2 linked regions of the Casimicrobium huifangae genome follow. The protein of the gene in region 2 interacts with the protein of the main gene of each other region in a pairwise test. Links are inferred from orthologs where the notes say so. Each region holds a gene or a part of one and is shown on either strand. Other genes may lie near its edges. The genes, in order: recO and recR.

Region 1 (11,559 bases), 540 kb from region 2 along the record:
CGGCAACAAGTTCGCGGAACGGAATCAGATCCGCCGCCTCCACCTGTTCGTAGGTGCGCTCGTCGGTCGGTCGTTCCCAGTGCGTGTCACCTTTGACGAAACCATGCCCCGGAAAGTGCTTCCCGACAGCCGCCATGCCCTCGGCCCGCAAGCCTTGCATCAGCGCCGTGGCCAGCGCGGACACCGCGATCGGATCACGATGAAAAGCCCGATGACCAATCACTGTGGATTCGCCATAGTCGAGGTCGAGCACCGGCGCAAAACTGAAGTCAACGCCAACGTCGCCCAGCTCGTGGCCGATGGTGAAGCCCAACTCGAACGCGCGGGCGCGGGCCGAGGGTGCGTGCGTCGTCCACAGGTCCCCCAGTGAGCGCATCGGCGGGATCTCGGTGAAACCATCGCGGAAGCGCTGCACACGCCCACCCTCCTGGTCAACCGCAATCACCAGTGCCGGATCGCGCAGCGATTTGATGTCCGCGGAAAGCGCCGCGAGCTGAGCTTTGTCGACGAAGTTGCGAGCGAAGTAAATGACACCACCGATCAGCGGATGGCGCAACACTTCGCGGTCTTCGGCGGTGAGCTCAGTACCCTCGATGGACGTCATGATGGGGCCGAGAAGTGATTTCGGAACGGCTGAAGATTGGCGTGGCATGGTCGGAAGGTGCAGTCGAAACAATCAGGGCAAGCGGGTCTCACCGTACCGGCGGTGGCTCGGCACGTTTCCTTCGAACACAACGAAGGCTACTGCGTAGTCCCGCTCGTCAGAGAGGGTAAGATGAGTGTGCTCGACGCCGAGCCCTTTCAGGTGCACAGCGACAGTCTTACTCAGTTCGAACAAAGGACGTCCGGCATCATCGTGGCCGATACCAATACCGGCCAGCGTCAGCGGCGCGCGCACCCCAATCCCCGCAGCCTTGCCGAATGCCTCTTTTGCTGCCCAACGTTTGGCCAGCCAGGGCGCAGGGTCCTTGATGTCATTCAGGACGAGCAGCTCGGCGTCACTCAATATCCGCTGCGCGAACTGAGCGCCGTGACGGTCGAGAGCGTCACGAATACGGGCAATCGAGACGATGTCGGTGCCGATGCCAAGAATCATGACGCGCCTTCTGCGACGGCTGTGGCCGCACCGCCAACGTCGCTGGTGGCCCGGTGTGATGCACCGGCCTTGCGGGCGGGCTTCGCGTCCAGTCGCTCGGAGAGCTGGTGCAGATCGTGCATCACTCCGGAAGAGCGCACCGTGCGACGCTCCAGATGAAAATTGATGATGTTGCGCACGAAGTCACGCGCCTCAGCCGCAATGGCATTGTTTTCAAAGCGGCCGCAGGCAAGTGCAAGCAACGCGGCACCACTGACCAGGGCACCGATGCCCTGCTCGGCCGGGCCTGACATCGGGTCGTACCGATAGAGCGCGTCCGGCTTCAACGGCTGACCGGTACGCACATCGTGCGTAAGCTCCAGACCGTAGCCCATTTCGATCAACAAGCTGACTTCAAATTCGCGCAGGATCGCACTGTGCTCGTCGCTGGCGGCCAGAGTAAGCAGGGTCGCGGCATACGATTCAAACAACTGGGGGTGCGGGTCTTCGCGCGGCAGCAGTTTGATCACGAGTTCGTTGAGGTACATGCCGCACATCAGCGCCCGACCAGTCAACCACGGCTGGCCCGGCAACCACTGTGCCTGGGTCAGTGTTTTCACCTCGCCGCGACCACTGAAAACAACCTCCAGCGGCTGAAGCGACAACAAGGCACCACGCAGATTCGATGCCGGCCGCTTGGCCCCCTTGGCAATCGCCGCCATGCGACCATTGTCGAGCGTGAAGAGATCGACAATCAGGCTGGATTCGGAATAAGCGTAACTGTGCAGCACGAATGCGCGCTGCGGGGTGGATTTTTTCGCCTGAACGGCCATGTCAAGCGCTTTGCGCTTGACAGGACGAACGACGAAAGACGAATGACGAGGGGGTGCTGCGTCTGCGTGGAATCCGCTCCCCGCAGTGCGAACAAAGCAACAACCTTTGGGCCAACTTCGCGGCGACAGAAAATCGTTGCACGTTGGTCGTCATTCGTCCTTCGTCTTTCGTCCTGCGGCGACGCCGCTAAGTAATACCCAGATCGCGCAGCACTGCCGCGTTCTCCGACCAGCCACTCTTGATCTTGACAAAAAGCTCAAGGTAGACCGGTCCGCCAAAGAGTTTCTGCATGTCAAGACGCGCTTCGGTGCCAATGCGCTTCAACACTTCGCCGCCGGCACCGATCAGGATTGGCCGTTGCGACGACTTGTCCACCAGGATCGCAGCGAAGATGCGGCGAAGATTGCCTTCATGCTCAAACTTGTCAATCATTACCGCCGCGCGATAGGGCAGTTCGTCGCCGGTGAGACGAAAGATTTTCTCGCGGATGATTTCGGCGGCGAGAAAGCGCTCCGGCTTGTCAGTCAAGTCGTCGGCATCAAACATTGGTTCGCCGACGGGAAGCAGTTTCTCGATCTCGGCAAGCAAGGCGTCGGTCTGCGTTCCTTTGCTGGCCGCCACTGGCACTACAGCCGCGAACTCACGGACTGCCGACAGTTCCATCACCGCAGCTGCCAACGCGGCACGATCCTTGAGCAGATCGACTTTGTTGGGCACTGCGATCACCGGCGTTTTTGCCGGGATCAACTCAAGCACGGCGCGATCGGCGGCCGAGAGGCGCGTGGCGTCCCACACCCAAAGCACGACATCCACCTCTTCCAGCGTACGACGAACGCTACCGTTGAGGCGCTTGTTCATCTCGCCACCGTGCTTGGTCTGGAAACCGGGAGTGTCGACAAAAACGAACTGTGCAGTCGCAGTAGTCAGGATGCCACGCAACGGCAGGCGTGTGGTCTGCGCCTTGCGTGAGGTGATGGATACCTTTTCACCGACCAGACGATTCAGCAACGTTGACTTGCCGACGTTCGGTTTGCCAACCACGGCGATCTGGCCGCAGCGCAGGACCACTGGCTCAGTCACATCAGACTCCAAGCTTGTTCAGCACCGCATTGGCCGCCTGCTGCTCGGCCGCACGCCTCGACGAGCCACGGCCAACGGCTTCCTGATCCACCTGGGGCACACTGCAGCGAACGGTGAACACCTGCGCGTGGGCTTCGCCGTCAACACGTTCGACGCTATAGGTGGGCAACGGCAAATGCTTGGATTGCATGAACTCCTGCAAGCGGGTTTTTGCATCCTTGCCGCCTTCGCGCGGATTCACCTGGGCAATTCGCGTTACATACAGGCGATTGATCGCAGCCTGCGCCGCATCAAAACCGGAGTCCAGCAGGATTGCACCAAAAATGGCTTCCAAAGCATCGGCAAGCATGGACGGCCGCTCTCGTCCGCCGCTCTTCTCTTCACCTTCACCGATGCGAATATGCTGCGAAATGTCCAGGCGTTGCGCCAGTGAGTGCAAGGCTGGCTGGCTGACCAGGTTCGCACGCATCCTCGAGAGCTGCCCCTCGGGCAACTCTGGAAATTTTTCGTACAGGGCAAGCGCGATAGTGCAGTTCAGGACGCCGTCGCCGATGAATTCAAGGCGCTCATTGTGTGGCGTGCCGAAACTTCGATGCGTCAACGCCTCGCGCAGCAGACGCGGTTCGCGAAAGGTATGGCCGAGGGACGCTTCGAGACTCAACTATCGGTTACCTGTAGCCGACGCATCGAAGTCAAACAGCAGGCTCATATTGCCTGCGACGGGAACTTGGCGCTGGTATGTCACCGAGAGGCTGATACGCCCGTTGTCTTTGCGAATGTCGAGCTCCTTACCTCTGACCGGCAGGTCATCAATACTTGCCCGCCGATCGAACGAAGCTCGAATAGCGGGTGCCTGGGCTTCAACACCAAACTCGTTCGCGACCTGCTGCAAAACTTTCTTCAGCGAAAAGTACTCTGTCCAGGCCGGAACACAGCGGAACGCGGTGAACATCACGAAGGCAACGATCGCCGCGATCAAAATGAAACCAATCAGACTCAGACCACGCTGGTGCTTGAAATTCACAGGTGCCTTTATCGGTAGTTCAATCACGAATTATTGTATGCCGCGAAACACGCGCTTGAAAGCAAACGACGAAATGTCGTCCCAGTTGAACCAGATGAAGAACGCCTTGCCGCGCAGATGACTGTCGGGAACGAAACCCCAGTAGCGACCGTCAAGGCTGTTGTCGCGGTTGTCACCCATCGCCAGATAGTGCCCCGGCGGCACCTTGCACGTCACTGCATTGCCGTCATCACTGCAAGTCGGGACGGGGGTGCCCGGATACTTCTGACTGGGGATGAAAGACGGGAACTGCGGAAATTGTGCGATCAGGTACTCATGCGTGCCAAGCTTTTCCCTGAACTTGATGGTCGTCAGGAACTGACCAAATTCGACGTAGCTATAGGTGCCATCTTCTACCTGTGGCACTGCTTCGCCATTGAGTGTCAGTTTCTTGTCCTTGTAGACGATGGTGTCGCCGGGCAGACCGATGATGCGCTTGATGTAGTCCTTTTCGGGCTCATGTGGCGCCTTGAACACAGCCACATCGCCGCGCGCCGGACTGCCTGTATCAACTACCTTGCTATCCAGCACCGGCAGTCGGATGCCATAGCTGAATTTGTTGACCAGAATGAAGTCGCCAGTCACCAGGCCTGGCCGCATCGAACTGGATGGAATGCGAAACGGTTCTGCCAGGAACGAACGCAGCAGGAATACCACCAGCAACACTGTAAAGATTGAGGCAGGCACCTCCACCCCCCAGTGCAACTGCTCTCCAGCCGTCCGGCGCTTGGCGAGGAAAAACTTGTCTGCAGCCCAGGCGATACCGCAGACCACAACAGCCAGCAACAGCAATAGCGGAAAGTTGACGGGAGCGCCGCTGAAAACGCCGCGCAGCGCGGTGACGACAAGTACGGCAAGAGCGAGCGATGGGAGGTACTTCATATTTGTGCGGTCAAAAGCGGTGAAGGCGCGACGCCGGGATACCCAACTCGATGTGCGGAATCAGGAATTAATTGTCATTTTTCGCGACAAAGGGCGACCGCAGGCAGCAATGCGACAACAGGTCTGTCGGCGGCGTCAAAGGTCTGCGGTGGGCGCCAATCACTTGTCACCTGTCTGCAGGATCGCGAGAAAGGCTTCCTGCGGAATTTCGACTGAGCCCACCGCCTTCATGCGTTTCTTGCCTTCTTTCTGCTTTTCGAGCAGCTTCTTCTTGCGAGTGATGTCACCACCGTAGCACTTGGCGAGCACGTCCTTGCGCATGGCCTTGACGTTCTCCCGGGCGATGATCTGCGCTCCGATCGCAGCCTGCACCGCCACGTCATACATCTGGCGCGGAATCAATTCGCGCATCTTGGCGGCAACCTGCCGCCCTCGGTAGGCCGATTGCGCGCGATGCACCATCACCGATAGCGCATCCACCTTGTCGCCGTTGATGAGGATGTCGAGCTTGACGACGTCGGCAGCGCGGAACTCCTTGAATTCGTAGTCGAGGGACGCATAACCGCGCGACACGCTTTTCAGCTTGTCAAAAAAGTCCATCACGACTTCGGCCATTGGCAGGTCGTACGTGAGCATGACCTGCCGGCCCATGTACTGCATGTTGACCTGGGTACCACGTTTCTCGTTGCAAAGCGTCATTACCGGGCCGACGTACTCCTGTGGCATCAGGATTGTCGCGGTGATGATGGGCTCGCGGATCTCCTCAACACGCGACAAATCGGGCAGTTTGGCTGGATTTTCGACGTTGGTCACCGTACCGTCGCGCTGCACAACCTGATACACCACCGTCGGCGCGGTGGTGACAAGATCCATGTCGTACTCGCGCTCCAGGCGCTCCTGGATCACATCCATGTGCAGCAGGCCCAGGAAGCCGCAGCGAAAGCCGAAGCCCAGCGCCTGCGACACCTCGGGTTCAAAGTGCAGGGACGCGTCGTTAAGCTTCAACTTCTCGAGCGCCTCGCGCAGCGCTTCGTACTGGTTGGCTTCAACCGGATAAAGACCGGCAAACACCTGCGGTTTGACCTCCTTGAAACCTGGCAGTGGGGTCGCTGCCGGCTTTTGGGCGTGAGTAATGGTATCGCCCACTTTGGCCGAATCCAGCTCCTTGATACCGGCAATGACGAAGCCCACTTGCCCGGCAGAGATCGACTCGCGCTGTGTCGAGCGAGGTGCAAACACGCCGACCTGCTCGCACAGATGCGATCGCCCTGTCGCCATGAAGCTGATCTTGTCCTTCGGGCGCAGGGTGCCGTCAAACACGCGCACCAGCATTACAACGCCGACATAGTTGTCAAACCAGCTATCGATAATGAGCGCCTTGAGCGGCGCTTCCGGGTCGCCGGTAGGTGGCGGGATCTTGGCGACGACCGCTTCGAGGATGTCATCGATCCCTTGCCCGGTCTTGGCGGAACACGGCACGGCGTCGGTGGCATCGACACCAACAACATCCTCGATTTCCTCCTTCACGCGATCCGGGTCGGCGCTCGGCAAGTCAATTTTGTTGAGCACTGGCACCACTTCGACGCCCAGCTCGATGGCCGTGTAGCAGTTGGCGACCGTCTGTGCTTCCACGCCTTGCGAGGCGTCAACCACCAGAAGAGCGCCCTCGCACGCGGAAAGCGAACGCGACACTTCGTACGAAAAGTCGACGTGACCCGGCGTGTCGATCAGGTTGAGGTTGTAAATCTGACCGTCTCGCGCCTTATAGCTTAGCGCTGCCGTTTGCGCCTTGATCGTAATGCCACGCTCTTTTTCGAGATCCATCGAATCAAGGACCTGCTCGGTCATCTCGCGATCCGAGAGGCCGCCGCAGCGCTGAATGAAGCGATCAGCCAGGGTTGACTTGCCGTGGTCGATGTGCGCGATGATCGAAAAGTTGCGAATGTTCTGCATGCGAGAAAAATGGAAAAGGCCACCGGGCGCCGACTCGGTGGTCGATCCCGTTGGCCTTTTCGTGGCTAACCGCTAATTTTAGCGTTTCGGCGCTGCCCGGCATGTCCGGCAGACAGGACTCACTCCGGCAATTTCTCCGGCGCGAAGAACTCGCTGTACTCGCTGCCGGTACGATCTGCCGGCCGCTTCACCCTAAAGGCCAGCGTGGAGCCCTTTTCTGCACCTTTGATCAGCTCGGCCAGCTGCGCGGGTCCGGTCACCGCAGTTGACTTGCCCTTGCGGGTTACGCCGACGATGATGTCGCCTTTGGCAAGTGCCTCGGCCGTTGACTTGTCGGACAGATCGGCAACAACCGCGCCGCCATTCGCCAGTTTCGCAGCCTCGCGCTCCTTTTCTGTCAACGGACGCAGCATCAGACCAAGCCGCCCTTCGCTGGTGGCATCTGACTTCGCCGGCTCCTTTTTTCCTGGGGTACTGGACTGAACCGATGCGACTTGCGTAGCGTCCTTGTACTCATCGAGGGTGACACTCAGTTCCACCGTCTTGCCGTCACGCCACACCTGCACCCTGGAAGGGGTGCCGGGGCGAGCAGAAGTAACGAAGCGCGGCAGATCACGCGAATCCTCGACAGCGCGGTCATTGAACTTCAGGACCACGTCGCCCTCCTTCATTCCAGCCTTCTCGGCCGCACTGCCTTTCGTTACGCCCGCAACAAGCGCGCCTTGCGGTTTGGAGAGACCAAACGCATCGGCGAGATCACGTGTCACCGGCCCGATGTTGACACCCAGCATGCCGCGCTTCACCGACCCGCCAGCGCGCAGTTGCCCCACCACATCCATCGCCAAATCAATGGGGATGGCGAACGAGATGCCCTGGAAGCCACCGCTTACCGTCGCGATCATCGAATTGATGGCGACCACTTCTCCACGCGTGTTGAACAATGGACCACCCGAGTTTCCCGGATTGACGGCAGCATCGTGCTGGATGAACGGCACGAGGTCGCCTGTCGCGTCGTTGCCGCGACTGGCCCGACCTTTGGCGCTGACCACGCCGGTTGTCAAGGTGCTTTCGAAGCCAAGCGGCTGCCCGATAGCCGCCACCCACTCGCCGATCTTCAGGTTGGTCGGATTGCCCACCTTGACCGCTGGCAAGCCGGTCGCATCAATCTTGATGACCGCGACGTCGGAGCGCTTGTCAGATCCGAGAACCTTGGCCTTGAACTCACGCTTGTCAGTCAGTTTCACCAGCACTTCATCAGCATCTTCGACCACGTGACTATTGGTGACGATCATGCCGTCGGAAGAAATGATGAACCCCGAACCGCCGCCCTGGCGACGGAAATTGCGGGGTGCACCGCGCCCCTGCCCTTGCCCGAAGTAGCGGCGGAAAAATTCTTCCATGTCGTCGCGGTCCGGCGTTGCGTTGTCGTCGTTGCCGCGCGCGCGGTTTCGACCCGGCGTGCTGCTGACACTGATCGACACCACCGATGGGCTGTTTCGCTCGTAAAGCGAAACGAAATCCGGCAGTCCTTGCGGCGCCTGGGCGACAGCAGTGCTCTGCGCGACAATCTGCGACTGCGCGACGGCAGCGCCATGCGGCGAGGTGAAAGCAGCGACCGTCACGCCAAGTGCGCCGACGGCCAAGAGGGAAGCGATAACTGACTTTTTCACGGTTTTTCTCCTGAAAACTTTACGTGAACGCTACATTGACATTGAACGAAAAAAATCTGAAATCTGTTCTGCTTGAAGCAAACTGATCCCAAGCCGAAGTTGGCCGGAATTTCGCCTGGCGCTACTTGCGGGCAAGCGAGTTGGCGATCGCCTTTACCGCTGCCGGTCGGGCATCACCGAATGCAGTGATCAACTGGTCGTTCGCCTGACGAGTGAATACCTGATGCGAACCCTGCACGCTGGCGCCGAGCGTTGGCGATTCACCAGCGGCCAAGGGCGCAGCATAAACGGACACGGACGTCAGGCCATCGGAATAAACCAGTTGCGACACCGGCTCGGTACGACCGGGCAGCGCGCGCATGAAGGTCTCGCCAATCTTGACGAAACCAGCCGGTAACAGTTTCGCTACCCAGCCAGTATCAGTCTTGACCGCGTTGATCGGCAGTTTGCGATCAACCCGCCAATTTGCAACATTGTTGACCAGCGTCGGCTTCAGCTGCTCACGATCAATTCGTCCACCAATACGGATATCGCTGAACGTAATTTCTTCAATCACCTTGCCCGACTCATCGAGCACCCGCCCCCGCAGCCAGAGGCCGGTCTTCAGCTCCGTCCAGAGCTTGTGCCAGAAACGGAATTCATCATTGGGCTCGAACATCCACACTTGGGCGTCGTGCCCGGCGACGCGTTCGATTTCGAGCTTCTTTACCGTGAACTGCTGCGCCAGCGTCGCCATCTGCTTGGGCAACAGCGAAGGGAAGCCCTGCCGCCCAGTGCGAGGTTCAATGCGGATCAGGCGGGCTTCCGGCAAGTAACAGGTCAGCTCGTCGTTGACCCGAATCACCTCGTAAGGTGGCCCATCAAGCGTCGTGATGCGTTCCATTTCGACACCGTTTTCAAACAGGTGCACGATACGTGAGGTCTCGACAGCGCCACGACGCTGGTAAGTGATGGTGCCGGAGTAATTCAGCGACGAGGCCGCGCTCGCCGCCTGTTGCAGGATTTGCCCGACACTGGGCACTGAACTCACTGCCTGCGACGAGGGCAAGGGCAAGCCGCCGCTTTGCGCCCAGGCGACGCTCGTCAGCGTCACGCCGGAGCTGCCCACCAGCGCCGCCGCGAGCATTGGCACGCGAGCGAAACGGCGGGCTGCGAAGCGGGTTGCCCGCTCGAAACGGGCAGCAATAGACGTCAGGGTCGTCACGGTCACAGCAGTCACGGCGATGAAACCCTCTTACTGACCCTGAACGATGACGGCTGGACGCAGGTACTGCCGCATCGGCGACATACTGGCGACATCGGCACTTTCCCGATGCGCCTGCTCATAAGCCGAAAAATCCTGTACCGGGCGGGACGCCACCGGCGTAGCCACCACTGCGGATGGCCCGGTAGCGACCGCCCCCGGCGTACCGGGTGCCGCCATGTCCTTGTAGACCACGGTGCCAACAAAGCCAACCGCCGCTACCGCAGCAGCAGTCGCCCAGGCACGGCCACCTCGACCCATTGACGACATGGCTGCCATGACGCCGCGCTGTTTGTGCTCCGCGGCTTCTCGTGCCTCACGCGTCTGACGGGCCAGCGGTGCCACGATCGCAGGTTCGGCAGCGATGGCGGCGCGAATGCGGTCGGCACAGCCGTGCGGCGTGTTTTCCAGCCCTCGTATGCAATCGCCGACGAAGTGCATTTCGGCCCAGCAATAGCGGCCGTCCTGCTTGGCCAGCGTGGTCATCGCCAGTTCGATTTCATGCGACGCAATGTCGCCGTCGAGCCAGCGCGAAATCTGCTCCCGGGTTGCCAGCGGCAGATCGGTGTTGCCCGAGCCGCTTTCCATGTTGCCGTTCATCCCTACCATCTCCTGTCTTCCCGCGTTCCCAACAACGGTCGCAGTTCGGTCGCGATTGCCTCCCGTGCCCGGAAGATGCGGCTGCGCACCGTTCCGATCGGACAATCCATCGCCTCTGCGATCTCTTCGTAACTCAAGCCCTCAATTTCCCGCAGCGTCACCGCCATCCGCAAATCCTCAGGCAGCGCCGCCATCGCCCGGTTGACCGTTTCCGCAATCTGCTTGCTGGCGTATTCGGCGTCCGGGGTTGCGACATCGTGTAGACCATCGTTGCGGTCAAAAGATTCCGCGTCGTCGTCATCCTCGGAAAGCAGATCGCTCTGCGGGATGATGCGGCGGCCGGGGCTGGCAAGGTAATTCTTGGCGCAATTGATGGCGATGCGATAAATCCACGTATAAAACGCCGCGTCGCCGCGAAAGGTCGGCAGGGCGCGGTACGCCTTGATGAACGCTTCCTGCACCACGTCGTCGACCTCGCCCTGGTCACGCACAAAGCGAGCCACCAGCCGCTGCACCTTGCGCTGGTATTTGAGCACGAGCAAGTCAAAGGCACGCTTGTCACCTGCCTGTACACGTTCAACAAGTTCCTGATCGACCACCCGGTCGCTCATCGGCGAGTTCCCTTTTTTATTCTGTCTGCCGGGCGATATCAGCGCCAACGCGACCGGTCTACGCTAATGACCGGCCCATCGGGGCAAAGTTCATTGTTGCCCGCAACTGACTGCCAGCCAGCTACGCCGTCCGCTTGAGCAGCACATGGGGTTCGATGGCGCCGACTTCAATGCCACGGATCGACTTGATCGGCACTCTCGACCACGATTCGAGCGCTGCCTTCGCCGTATCATCAAGCATGCCAAGCTGTTCCAGCACGCTGCAAAAGGCGACCATGAGTGCCTTGAGGTTGCCGTCGCTGACCTTGGCAGCGATGCCGATGCCACGCGAGCGGCTGGCCAGTGTCTGCACGCCGTCGGCGCCCACCTTGTTGGCCCAGTCGCCGCGCCCGGCGGTGGCCAGCGCGAGATCGTTGCGACCGGCGCCGGAGACCATCTCGGGGTGCGCCGCCATGGCCTCGAACAGCGTTTTCGGCGCCGTGCCGTAGCGCGGGTCCGCCTCATCGCGCGTCATCCAGGCAAACGCCCGCGCCAGCCCGACCAGCGGC
Region 2 (11,372 bases):
CTACGACATTTCCGGTAAGCCTCCGGCGACGATTGAGTGGGAGTGACGGTCAGTTGGGTGAACCTGTACCTCTGGCCGGGTGAATGCGGAGCGGCCTCAGCCTATGATCAATTTCTGCTGCAATCGCGGCGCCGCCGGTCAATGCGTGCGGCGGCCTTCAATTCGGCGGAATGAATTCTTGAATTTCTGGAGGTTTGAGTATGCATAGGCTTTTTGCTTTTTCCGGCGCCGTTCTGGTGTGTTGTTCTGCATCGGCGGCAATCACGGTTGACTACGAAAACAAAGACTCAAAAGAGTACAAGTGGGACGCCGTGTGCAGCGGCTCAAAGACCAGTGGTGTCACATTCAGAGGAGGCACTACGTCGGCATCATCGATTCAAGGCTCGGCACCATGCACTGTCAAAACCAACGGCGGGGACGTTGTACTTAAGGGCGGCGAGAAGATTCTGATCAAAGACGGGAAGATCACGATCAAGAAATAGCCGGACCGACGCAGCGTGACGATGCGGGACGACTCTTGCCAGTCGAAGTTACTGGCTACACATGCTGCGCGTCGCCATGGGCGATTTTGCCGTGGCTCACACCAGCAGGGATTCATCGACTCTGCGCTACCCCCGAAAGTTGGCAACGAGCTGAACTAGAGTCCGATTCACCAGAGAGAAGGGGAACGGACAATGAACTAGAAGCCCTGCAAGGATGAGCAAATCACTGGGCTTACGCGGAAGCGGACGTGGAGCTGGCGGTAAGGAACTGCGCCGCAAGCACGGATTCGGCGAGGCGAGCTACTACCGATAGACGGCGAATTTTGGCTGCGCGAACGTCTCGGAAGTGCAGCGCGTCTTGCAAGCTTGGGCTGCAGAGTGCGCCATCAAGCATCGTCTCATCGAGCCCGTCAAATCGACGCAGAATGCCTCTATCGAAATTTGAAGATAGAACTGCAGGAGTAGCGGCCCGTCAAAGCGGCTCGATCCCCACACTAGAAAAGCGCTCGTTTTCTCACGTTAGAAGCGACGGCAAAGCTCAATGGACCAGACTGACTAAGCTAGTGTTCATGGGAGTTTCAAGGCAAAAGACATCATCGAGTGGGAGTAGCGACGAGTCTGGATTGCGTATTGACGCCCGGCTGATTACTGTATAAAAATACAGTTATTGGATTCTCTTCGAGTCCATCACTATCCGGGTTGGCGGGCGTATGCAGATATCAATTCCAGGCACTGGCGGTGACGACGGCATAGGTCAGACGGTAGTCCCGCGAAAGAATCGGCTGTTCTACGCCATTCGACCGGATGAACGAGCCGCGGAGTCGTCGATAGCGACAGCACTGTCGCTGAGGGAGCGGCATGGACTGCGAGGCAGGGTGTACCGCACCGACCGGCTCCACTTGACCTTGTGCACGTTTTACGAAGGCAAGACCCTACCTGCAGGGCTGATCGAACTTGCGAAACGCGCCGGCGATGCAATACAGGCACGGCCATTCGTAATTTCTCTTGACACGGCATTGAGCTTTGCTAGCAAACCTGTTGACCGGCCGCTGGTGTTGTCAGGTGTACGCGGAACGGTGGAATTGATCGGTTTCAGGCAGACAATTTTGCGCGACGCGATACGTGAGCACTTCCTTGGCGCGCTGCTGCAAGACCAATTTGTACCGCACATGACTGTTCTGTATGACGACCGGCTGGTGCGCCCGGAGTCAGTTGAACCGATAAGCTGGACTGCCACCGAACTGTTGTTGATTCACAGTCACGTTGGATTGACGCGACATGATGTGCTCGCCCGATGGCAGTTTGGCATGTAGTGAACTCAACAGGTGGCTACAGCTATTGTTCTGTCTTTTATCCGGCCCGCAACTTGGGCTGATAAGGTGGTTCCAACCGCAGCAGTACGTCGTAATAAGCACGCACGGATTCCACGTAGTCGACCGGCATGTTGCAGCGGCAGGGGCCCAGCTTGAACTGGGCGGCGACATCGGGCTTGGCAAGCATCGGCAGGTGGCGGCGCACGTCGGGCCACATGTCCGGGTTCTTCTTTGCGCGCTGGGTCAGGATACGGGCGTTTTCGATGTGACCGAGGCCGATGTTGTAGGCCGCCAGCGCCAGCCAGGTTTTGTCCGGCTCCTGGATGCGCGCAGCAAGGCCGTCGCGCTTGAGTTCCGAGAGATAGCGGGCACCACCGAGAATTGATGATCGCGGGTCGAGCCGGTCAACGTTGTAGCGCTTCGCGGTGTCCTCGGTGAACTGCATGATGCCACGGACACCGGTGGGCGACGTTGCATCCGCGTTCCAGTGTGATTCCTGATACGACACCGCAGCCAGTAACCGCCATTCGATGCCATACGTCTCCTGCGCCTGCTGGAACCACATGCGATAGCGTGGCAACACCGAGTTCACCCGTTCGCTGAAGATGTCGATGTCCATCGGCGACACCCGTTGCGGGAATCCAAAGTAGCGGTCAAGCACCCGCGCAATTTGCCCGTCACGCGTGATGCGTGTGAGAAATGCCTCGGCCTCGTCGCGCAGCTTCATGTCCTTGTGTGCAAACAGCCAGACGCGCGATAGCGCCGGCTGAACAGTGAATGCGCGTTGCGCATCGTAGTGGAAATGCCGGCTCGCGTTGAAGGTGTCCTCCTCGACGATGGCGTACTGCACGTCATCATCACCAACGGCCGCGATCAGGGCCTCGTCGTCGTGGCGCTCGTCTTCGACAAAGGTGATGCCAGCGTTGCGGCGACGGATTTCCGCCATCTGCGGGTGCGAAAAAATCCGCGAGCTGACCACCACGCGTTTTGGCAGCAGTTCGGCAAACGACTTGGGGGTGAACTTCTGCGGCGAATTGAGCAGCACCCAACCGCTCTCCTGGTAGCGCGCCCTGGTCGCGACCTCGGTGGCGCTCATGCCATCGGCCGAAACTCCCATCGTTACCACGTCAATCTCGCCGCGCATGAGCGCCAGCCGTGCTGCGTCGGGCGTGGGGTAGGTCTTCAGCGCAATCGAGCGGTGTTGCGTTTGTGCAAATGCACTGATCAGGTCGTATTCGAGCCCGGCAGCCTCGCCATTCGGGTCAACGTAATAGATCGTTGGATGCACCATCACACCAGCGCGCAGGGCATTGGGGTCGGCTGGCGTGCGCAGGCTGCCGCTCAGCGGCCGCGTCTCGGCCCAGTTCACCAGCTTGAACGGCAGCACCAGCGCAGCAGCAGCAGCCAGGACGGCCAGAATGATGCGGAAAAAGGACATGTCTCGTGTACGAACTTCCCGTTGCGCACTCGACGCGTGGCCCGCGAGTATAGGGGCTGGCAATCGGTACGTGCGGCTTGCAAAATCTCCGGGCAACTATAATTGGAGGTGGTGGGTCGCCCCGCATGTTCAAGCCGTGAATCTGGTCAGGTCCGGAAGGAAGCAGCCACAGCGGTGTAGGCAGTGCCGGGGGAACGGCTCACCACCTCTTTCTCCGGCGTCCGCATACGGGCGGATTGCGGCGTTGAATTTTTGGCGGGCCACTCGCCTATCGCGTCAGATATGTCTCGTGTCCCGCCAAAAATTCGCCTTGCACTCCATCCCGTCTGCGAACGCTGACATTTGGTTCGATCAGCTCTCCCCGCACGTTTGGAGCCAGTAGCCAAGTGTCCGCCTCTCTCGCCCTAGCCCGCAAATATCGCCCGCGCAATTTCTCCGAGTTGATGGGGCAGGAGCACGTGGTGCGCGCGCTGTCGCATGCACTGGAAACCGGGCGGCTGCATCAGGCGTATCTGCTCACCGGCACGCGCGGCGTGGGCAAGACGACCATCGCGCGGATCCTTGCGAAAACTCTGAATTGCGAAACTGGCGTTACTGCGACGCCTTGTGGCGTCTGCCAGACTTGCCAGGACATCGATGCCGGACGCTTTCCCGATCTCATCGAGCTTGATGCTGCGTCGAACACCGGCGTCGACAACATGCGCGAGATCATCGACAACGCGCGTTATGCGCCCACGGCCGGCCGCTACAAGGTGTACCTGATTGACGAGGTGCACATGCTGTCCAAGAGCGCCTTCAACTCAATGCTGAAGACGCTGGAAGAGCCGCCGGAGCACGTCAAGTTTGTACTGGCGACGACGGACCCACAGAAGATCCCGGTGACGGTGCTGTCGCGCTGTCTGCAGTTCGCGCTGAAGCAGTTCCCGCCCGAACGTGTGGCGGAGCAGTTGCACAAGGTGCTCTCGGCTGAGCAGGTGCCGTTTGACGCGCCCGCTTTGCGCCTGATCGGTGAGGCAGCGCAGGGCTCAATGCGCGATGCGCTCTCAATCACAGACCAGGCCATTGCGTTCGGGCACGGCAAGGTAGACGAGCAGCAGGTGCGCCAGATGCTCGGCAACGTGGATCGCGATTTTGTGTGGCGTGTGCTGGATGCCGTCGTTGCGCGCGACGCGGCGGCGCTAAACGCCGAGGTCGAGCGCTGCTTCGAGCACGGGCTCGCAGCGGACGACGCGCTGGCCCAGCTCGCCCGTGCGTTGCAGCGCATCGCCCTCGCGCAACCGGTACAGGCGAGCGTGGATGCGGCTGACCCGGATGCCGCGCAAATTCAGCGCCTTTCGCAAGCTTTGAGCGCGGAAGAAGTGCAGCTCTACTACCAGATCGCGCTGCACGGTCGCGACGATCTGCGCCTTGCACCCGACGAGCAGACGGCGCTGATGATGACGTTCTTGCGCTTGCTGGCGTTTGCGCCGTCGAATGGTGCGGAGCCCGTGCGCGAGGCGACGCCGGCAAATGTTGCACGGACCGAAACTCCCCTCGCCCCTCGTGGGAGAGGGGTTGCGGGAGAGGGGGCTGGTGCTTCGCCTTATCCAGCGTCGCACGCCTCGGCGCCGTCCCCCTCTCCCCAACCCTCCCCCACCGGCGGGGAGGGAGTAACGCGCACCGTCGACGCAACCCAGGCTTCCGCTCAAGTGACGTCGACAGGCTCTCCCATCCCGTCGGGCAGCGACGCCGCGCCTCGGCGCGACTTCGACGGTGACTGGCTCAAGCTGGTGAGCCTGCTGCCACTTGCTGCGATGGCGCGCGAGCTGGCGCGGCACAGCGTGCTGGCGAGCTGGGACAAGGGCCTGTTCAAGCTCGCATTGCCACAGGACAAGCGGCCTCTGGCGACGCAGAAGGAGCGCCTCGCTGGCACGCTCAGCGAGTATTTCGGCCGCGCCGTGAAGATCGAAATCGAATTGACGGACAACGTCGGCGAATCGGTCGCGGTGCGTGACAACCGTGTGCGTGACGAAAAGCAGGCCGCCGCCGAGGCCGCCTTCATGGCGGACCCGGCGGTGCAGGTGCTGCTCAGCGAAGGCGGCGGCCGCGTGCGCGCGGGTAGCATTCAGGCTACTGAGTCATGACGAGTGACGAGTGACGAAAAGCAGAGGTGGCGTCATCGCATTTCAGATGCACCTTTCGTCACTCGTCATTGCTAACTCGTCCTTTTTTCGGAGAAACAAATGCTAGGTAAAGGTGGAATGGCTGGCCTCATGCAGCAGGCGCAGCGCATGCAGGAAAACCTGAAAAAGGCGCAGGAAGAAATCCAGCGCATGGAAGTTGAGGGCCAGGCTGGTGCTGGCATGGTCAAGATCACCATGACCGGCAAGCACGACTGCAAGCGTGTGCAGATTGATGCCGGCGTGATGGATGACAAGGAAATGCTCGAAGATCTGATCACCGCCGCCATCAATGATGCCGCGAAAAAGATTGAACAAGTTTCCTCGGAGAAGATGGGCTCGCTCGCCGGTGGCATGGGGCTGCCGCCGGGCATGAAGTTGCCGTTCTAGACGGCAGGACGACGCTCGCCATGCTCGCCAGGACGTCGCGCGCTTCGCTTGCTAGGACGACGGCCAACGCTTCGCTTGGCCTAAGACGCGAGCACGGGGCGACATGCGGTCGGTTTTTCGGCCATCCAAGTCAAACAGCCAGCGGTCCAACTTTCGTGACCAATCCCTCCGCAACTGACGGGGCTAGCGGCAAACCTTGGCGTCCTAGGCCGAAGGCCGACGTCCTAGCAAGCGAAGCGCGCGCCGTCCTAGGGCGCGGCGCGCCCGTCGTCCTGCGCGCGGAGCGCGCATGAGTGCTCCTGTTTCGTTCAAGGCGCTCATCGACGCGCTGAAAGCCTTGCCCGGTATCGGCCCGCGGGCGGCACAGCGCATTGCATTTGAGCTGGTGCAGCACAAGCGCGACGCCGCGCTGAGGCTAGCGAAAGCGCTGGAAGGCGCGCTCGACAAGCTGGGCCATTGCGAGCGCTGCAACACGCTGTCGGAAACGCCGGTGTGCGCGGTCTGCGCCTCGTCACGGCGCGACGCCTCGCTGCTGTGCGTCGTCGAAACCCCAGCCGACCAGATCACGCTGGAGCAGAGCGGCGCCTTCAGCGGGCTCTACTTCGTGCTGCTCGGCCGCCTATCGCCGCTCGATGGCGTCGGCCCCGGCCAGATTCATCTCGAAAAGCTGGTCAACCGCGCCACCGACGGCACGGTCAAGGAAGTCATCCTCGCCACCAACTTCACCAACGAAGGCGAAGTCACCGCGCACGTCATCACCGAACTGCTCGAAGGCCAGGGCGTCAAGGTGTCGCGGCTGGCGCGCGGTATTCCGATTGGCAGCGAGCTGGAGTATGTGGATGCGGCGACGGTGGCGCAGGCGGTGAGGGAGAGGCGGTGAAACTTGCCCTACTGAAGGGCCTGCTTCCAGGCCTGGTTGTTTCACTAGTCTTCGCTACTTGGCTATTTTTCCGAACGGAGCAGTTTCGAGAGGGGCTTGTTTTCTCTTCACTGATGGGCGTTAGTTCATTCGCCGCACACAGCGTGGTCGCTGTAGTTTCTGTGGTGATAATTTGCAACACGCGCGCCACCAACACAGGTGCCGCACTGCGAATATCCATCGCACTTTGCACAGCGGTTGCGACAGCGCTTTTCTGCCTAGTGGTGTATTCGTGGGCACGATCGCTTGCCACCGATGCTGGGGCGACAAGGCTTCCCGTAAGCGCCGAAGAAGTTCGCTTTCTCAGTGCCACGGACTACCGTGTCGCGACGATTGCCTTGTGGTGCGGCGTGTTTGGTTCGCTGGCTTCAAGCACCTTCACTTCTGGCCAGGTTCGGCGTGATCTAGCTTGGTTCTTGGGGGGCGTTCTTTCGCTTGTTGCGCTGGCTGCGGTGCTAGTAACAGTGATGACCTCCTAGAGTCGTAGGGTGCCACGCGGTGTTCCGGAGAGGCGAAGCGCGTCAGGAGTCCTGCACCAGTCCGCCGCAGGCGCGCTCCAAAACGTTGGTTCGATGAACAAATACCTTGACGCGCTGCGCTGCTCAGGGCGACGACCCTTCACGCCAGTCACTGATCGCAACGAACTCGGCGGTCGATAAATCCTCTGCGCGGGCCGTTGGTTCGATACCGATGGCAGTCCACGCGTCGGCACTGACCCACGCGGCGAGACTCTTGCGGATCATCTTGCGTCGTTGGGTGAAGGCGGCGGTGACGATCTGCGCGAAGCGGGTTTCGTTGTTCGGTCGTAGCCTCTTACTGCCGAGCGGCGTGAGGCGAACGATCGACGAATCCACCGCCGGAATCGGGCGGAATGCGCCGGGTGGCACGTCGAAGCACTTTTCCACGCGATAGCGGTATTGCAGCATCACCGACAGCCGTCCGCGCTCGCCGCTGCCTTCGCTCGCCGCCATGCGGTCCACCACTTCCTTCTGCAGCATGAATGTCATGTCGCTGATGCGATCCTCAAACTCGCAAAGGCGAAACAGGATGGGTGTGGAGATGTTGTACGGCAGGTTACCCACCACACGCAGCTTCGCGTCCGCTGCCAGCGTTGCGAAATCGAATTCGAGCGCATCAGCCTCGTGTACGCGCAAACGGTCCCTCGGGAATTCGGCGGTGAGGCGGGCGACGAGGTCGCGGTCTATTTCCACCACGTCAAGGCTCGCCGCTTGTCCCGTGGCGCAGTGTGCATCCATCGCGGCCAGCAGTTCACGCGTCAGCGCCGCCTGACCGGGCCCGATCTCGACGATGCGCTGCTCGGGGCGCGGGTCGATGGCATCGACAATGCGCAGGATGTAGTGGCGATCCACCAGAAAGTTTTGCCCGAAGCGCTTGCGGGCCCGGTGGGGGGCGGTGGGTGCTTTGGTGTCACGCATGGCAGCAATCCGTGGCGGATGGCGCCGCATGTTCGAAAGCCTCTCCTGCAAAGCAGGGGAGGTGGCGCGCAGCGCCGGAGGGGTAACGTGCCAAGCCAACGCAAATGACCCCTCTGTCAGCTGCGCCGACATCTCCCCTGCCGCGCAGGGGAGACATGCATTGATAAGGATTCATGCGAGTTGGTCCAGTTCCGCCAGCACTCGAGGCAGCGCGTCGGTCATACCCCGATAGGCAACGATAGCCGGCGTCATCGAGCGCAGTGAGGCGGCAAGCTCTGCCGCACGGCCCGGTGCGGCCCGCAGCACGTGGAGCAGCGGGCTCATCAGCAGGCGGATGAAGAACACGGCACGTTCGAACTGCGGCAGCGGCCACGTTGTCTGCCGTTCGATGCGGAAGTACAGCCGCGGCAGCAATGGGGCAGGATCAGCAAGCGCTTCGCGCCACCACGCCGCGTTGTTCTCGGGGTGCTGGTCAAGGGCCGGATTCGGCACGATCAGCCAGACGTGGCGCAGCATTGGCTGCTTCATGAAGGCCATCGCCATCAGGTTCGGCCCGGCGGCCTGCAGCATCGCGTTGTCCGCCACCGGCTGGTGAATCGCCATGAAATCGAGACTCAGCTTCTCGCGCGGGTCCCAGCGGGAGGGGAAGCAGACGGAGAGGAATTCGGTGCGCAGGCTGCCGTCGGTCGCCTTTAGGATGACGAAGTCTTCCTGCAGCGAGAGCGCCGCGTCTGTTCCCCTCTCCCCTCGTGGGAGAGGGGCTGGGGGAGAGGGGGTGCGGTGAGCTGGAGTCACCGTTACTGGGACGCCGCCGTCCCCCTCTCCCCGACCCTCCCCCACCGGGGGGGAGGGGGCCAATCCCCTAATCGCTTCGAGTACGTCTTCGTTCGCGTCACCCACTGCTGCGCGATCGCCATGTGCCGCGATGACCTTGGCACGTTCGCGTTGATACACGTCGAACAGTTCGTCACGAATCAGAAGCGCAGGCGATGCCGCATCCAGTTTTTCCAGATTTGGACGCATGCGGAACGGCACCTGTACTGGCCACGGCATGCGTGTGGCGGGCGTGAGCCAATCGATGGTTCCAGTGCTCACGTCGTCGGCCACGCAGCGAGATATTCCTGCCAGTGATCGCCGGGTGTGGTGCCGAGCTTGTCGCGCAGCAGCTTCAGCTCGGCGTCGTATTCATCGCGCGTCAGCTCGCCGCGCATGGCGAGGAAGCGCAGGAACAGCAGGTAGGTATTGGCCGCGTCGGTCTCGCAATAGGCGCGAATTTCCGCGATCTCGCCACGCTGATATGCCGGCCACACCTGGCTACCGTCCATGCCGAGCTTGCCGGGGAAGCCACAGAGCTTGGCCATCGTGTCGAGCGGTGCGTTGGCGCGCGCCTGATACATGGCGAGGAAGTCCATCAGGTCGAGATGGCGCTCCTTGTAGCGGTTCAGGTAGTGATCGAAATTGAACGCGCGGTCGTTGGCGCCAGTTTCCAGAAAGCGCGACGCGGTGACGCCGGTGATCAGACCGCGCTGCATCAGCACCGGCAGATCGAAGCCACCGCCGTTCCAGCTCACCAGTTGTGGCGTCTTGCGTTCAATCAGCTCAAAGAATTTCTGGATGATGGTGGGTTCATCGTCGCTTGCCTCACCCAGCGTCCAAACAGCGATCTTGTCGGAGCCCTCGCGCATCACGCAGGAGATGGCGCAGACGCGCTGCAGGTGATGCGGCAGAAACTCGCTGCCGTTTTTCTGCCGCTGCTGCGCGAACGCCCAGAGCCCGACCTCGTCATCGCTCAGGCTGGTGGGCAGGTCATGCAGACGACGTATTCCGTTGATATCCGGAATGGATTCGATGTCGAAGACTAGCGTTGGGAGCATACGAGCATTGTAGGAGCGGCTTGCCAGAGAGCCTCCCCTGCGAAGTAGGGGAGGTGCCGCGAAGCGGCGGAGGGGTTGCGCCTAACCCGGAAACACGCCCGTAGACAGGTAACGGTCACCGCGATCACACACAATGAAAACAAAGGTTGCGTTCTCCACGCCCTTCGCCAGTCGCAGCGTGATCGCCAGCGCGCCTGCGGCGCTGATGCCGCAAAAGATGCCTTCTTCCACCGCCATGCGGCGTGCCATTTCCTCGGCGTCAGCCTGCGACACCTCCTCGACGCGATCCACGCGCGCCTGCTTGAAGATCGCCGGGCGGTACGCCTCAGGCCATTTGCGGATGCCAGCAATGCTGGAGCCATCGGTCGGCTGCGCGCCGACGATCACGATATTCTCGTTCTGCTCTTTCAGGTAATTCGAGATACCGGTGATGGTGCCGGTGGTGCCCATCGCACTCACGAAGTGCGTGATACGACCTGCCGTCTGCTGCCAAATCTCGGGGCCGGTGCCGGTGTAGTGAGCCAGCGGGTTGTCGGGGTTGGCGAACTGGTCCAGCACCAGTCCCTTGCCCTGCTGCTGCATTTCAACGGCGAGATCACGGGCACCTTCGATGCCTTTCTCTTTCGACACCAGGATCAGCTCGGCGCCATAGGCCTTCATCGCCTGACGTCGCTCCAGTGACTGATTCTCCGGCATGATCAGCACCATCTTGTAGCCGCGCATCGCCGCGACCATCGCGAGCGCGATGCCGGTGTTGCCGGACGTCGCCTCAATCAGCGTGTCGCCGGGCTTGATGGTGCCGCGCTTCTCTGCCTGCACGATCATCGAATACGCCGGTCGGTCCTTCACGCTGCCGGCGGGGTTGTTGCCCTCCAGCTTGCCAAGGATCACCGTGCTATCCGGAACGCCGAACAGCTTTGGCAGCCGTTGCAGGCGGACGAGCGGCGTGTTGCCGATGGTGGTGTCGATGGTGGGGTAGGGCTGGTGCATGACGAATGACGAATGACGGATGACGAGTGACGAAGATCAAGGATCAAAGACGCATGGCTGACGGTGGCGATGCGATTCGTCACTCGTCATTCGTCTTTCGTCCTCGGTTTCATGGATTATCCCGCGCCAAAGAAAAACCCCGCCGCAGCGGGGTTTTTTAGCAAGAGCGAAGGATTACTTCTTCGGCTCGTCTTTTTTGGCTTCAGCCTTCGGAGCGTCGGCTTTCGGTGCATCTTTCTTGGCATCCTTGGCCGGGGCTTCTTTTGCCTTGGCAGCATCAGCCTTTTTCTTGGCTTCAGCTTCCTTCTTTGCCTTGGCAGCTTCTTCTTTCTTCTTCTTGGCTTCTTCAGCTTTGGCCTTCTTGTCGGCTT

What was found.
Region 1: the proteins of recR (region 2) and recO interact in binary tests that used the Escherichia coli proteins (3 or more experiments, as listed by UniProt). The link is inferred for Casimicrobium huifangae from one-to-one orthologs.

The regions. Positions count from the first base shown.
Region 1 is NZ_CP041352.1:1,663,283-1,674,841, reverse strand. What follows is about bases 1-2,938. They hold recO (DNA repair protein RecO), read right to left. Parts: upstream 1,909-2,938; coding sequence 1,093-1,908; downstream 1-1,092. Other genes in these bases: era (GTPase Era), read right to left, coding at 2,096-2,938; acpS (holo-ACP synthase), read right to left, coding at 677-1,096; nagZ (beta-N-acetylhexosaminidase), read right to left, coding at 1-604. Also shown: more of era, read right to left, coding at 2,939-2,989; rnc (ribonuclease III), read right to left, coding at 2,991-3,650; FKL89_RS07650 (DUF4845 domain-containing protein), read right to left, coding at 3,651-4,040; lepB (signal peptidase I), read right to left, coding at 4,044-4,934; lepA (translation elongation factor 4), read right to left, coding at 5,094-6,887; FKL89_RS07635 (Do family serine endopeptidase), read right to left, coding at 7,007-8,557; FKL89_RS07630 (MucB/RseB C-terminal domain-containing protein), read right to left, coding at 8,679-9,776; FKL89_RS07625 (RseA family anti-sigma factor), read right to left, coding at 9,792-10,400; RNA polymerase sigma factor RpoE, read right to left, coding at 10,403-11,011; FKL89_RS07615 (asparaginase), read right to left, coding at 11,133-11,559. UniProt on the Escherichia coli protein: Involved in DNA repair and RecF pathway recombination.
Region 2 is NZ_CP041352.1:1,124,181-1,135,552, forward strand. What follows is about bases 5,116-7,866. They hold recR (recombination mediator RecR), read left to right. Parts: upstream 5,116-6,071; coding sequence 6,072-6,662; downstream 6,663-7,866. Other genes in these bases: dnaX (DNA polymerase III subunit gamma/tau), read left to right, coding at 5,116-5,356; FKL89_RS05235 (YbaB/EbfC family nucleoid-associated protein), read left to right, coding at 5,456-5,782; FKL89_RS05245 (hypothetical protein), read left to right, coding at 6,659-7,180; rsmA (16S rRNA (adenine(1518)-N(6)/adenine(1519)-N(6))-dimethyltransferase RsmA), read right to left, coding at 7,304-7,866. In the rest of the region: guaA (glutamine-hydrolyzing GMP synthase), read left to right, coding at 1-46; FKL89_RS05215 (2'-5' RNA ligase family protein), read left to right, coding at 1,358-1,795; membrane-bound lytic murein transglycosylase MltF, read right to left, coding at 1,833-3,233; more of dnaX, read left to right, coding at 3,620-5,115; more of rsmA, read right to left, coding at 7,867-8,137; FKL89_RS05255 (heme-dependent oxidative N-demethylase subunit alpha family protein), read right to left, coding at 8,309-9,244; FKL89_RS05260 (3'-5' exonuclease), read right to left, coding at 9,229-10,011; cysteine synthase CysM, read right to left, coding at 10,093-11,001; FKL89_RS05270 (ComEA family DNA-binding protein), read right to left, coding at 11,176-11,372. UniProt on the Escherichia coli protein: May play a role in DNA repair. It seems to be involved in an RecBC-independent recombinational process of DNA repair. It may act with RecF and RecO.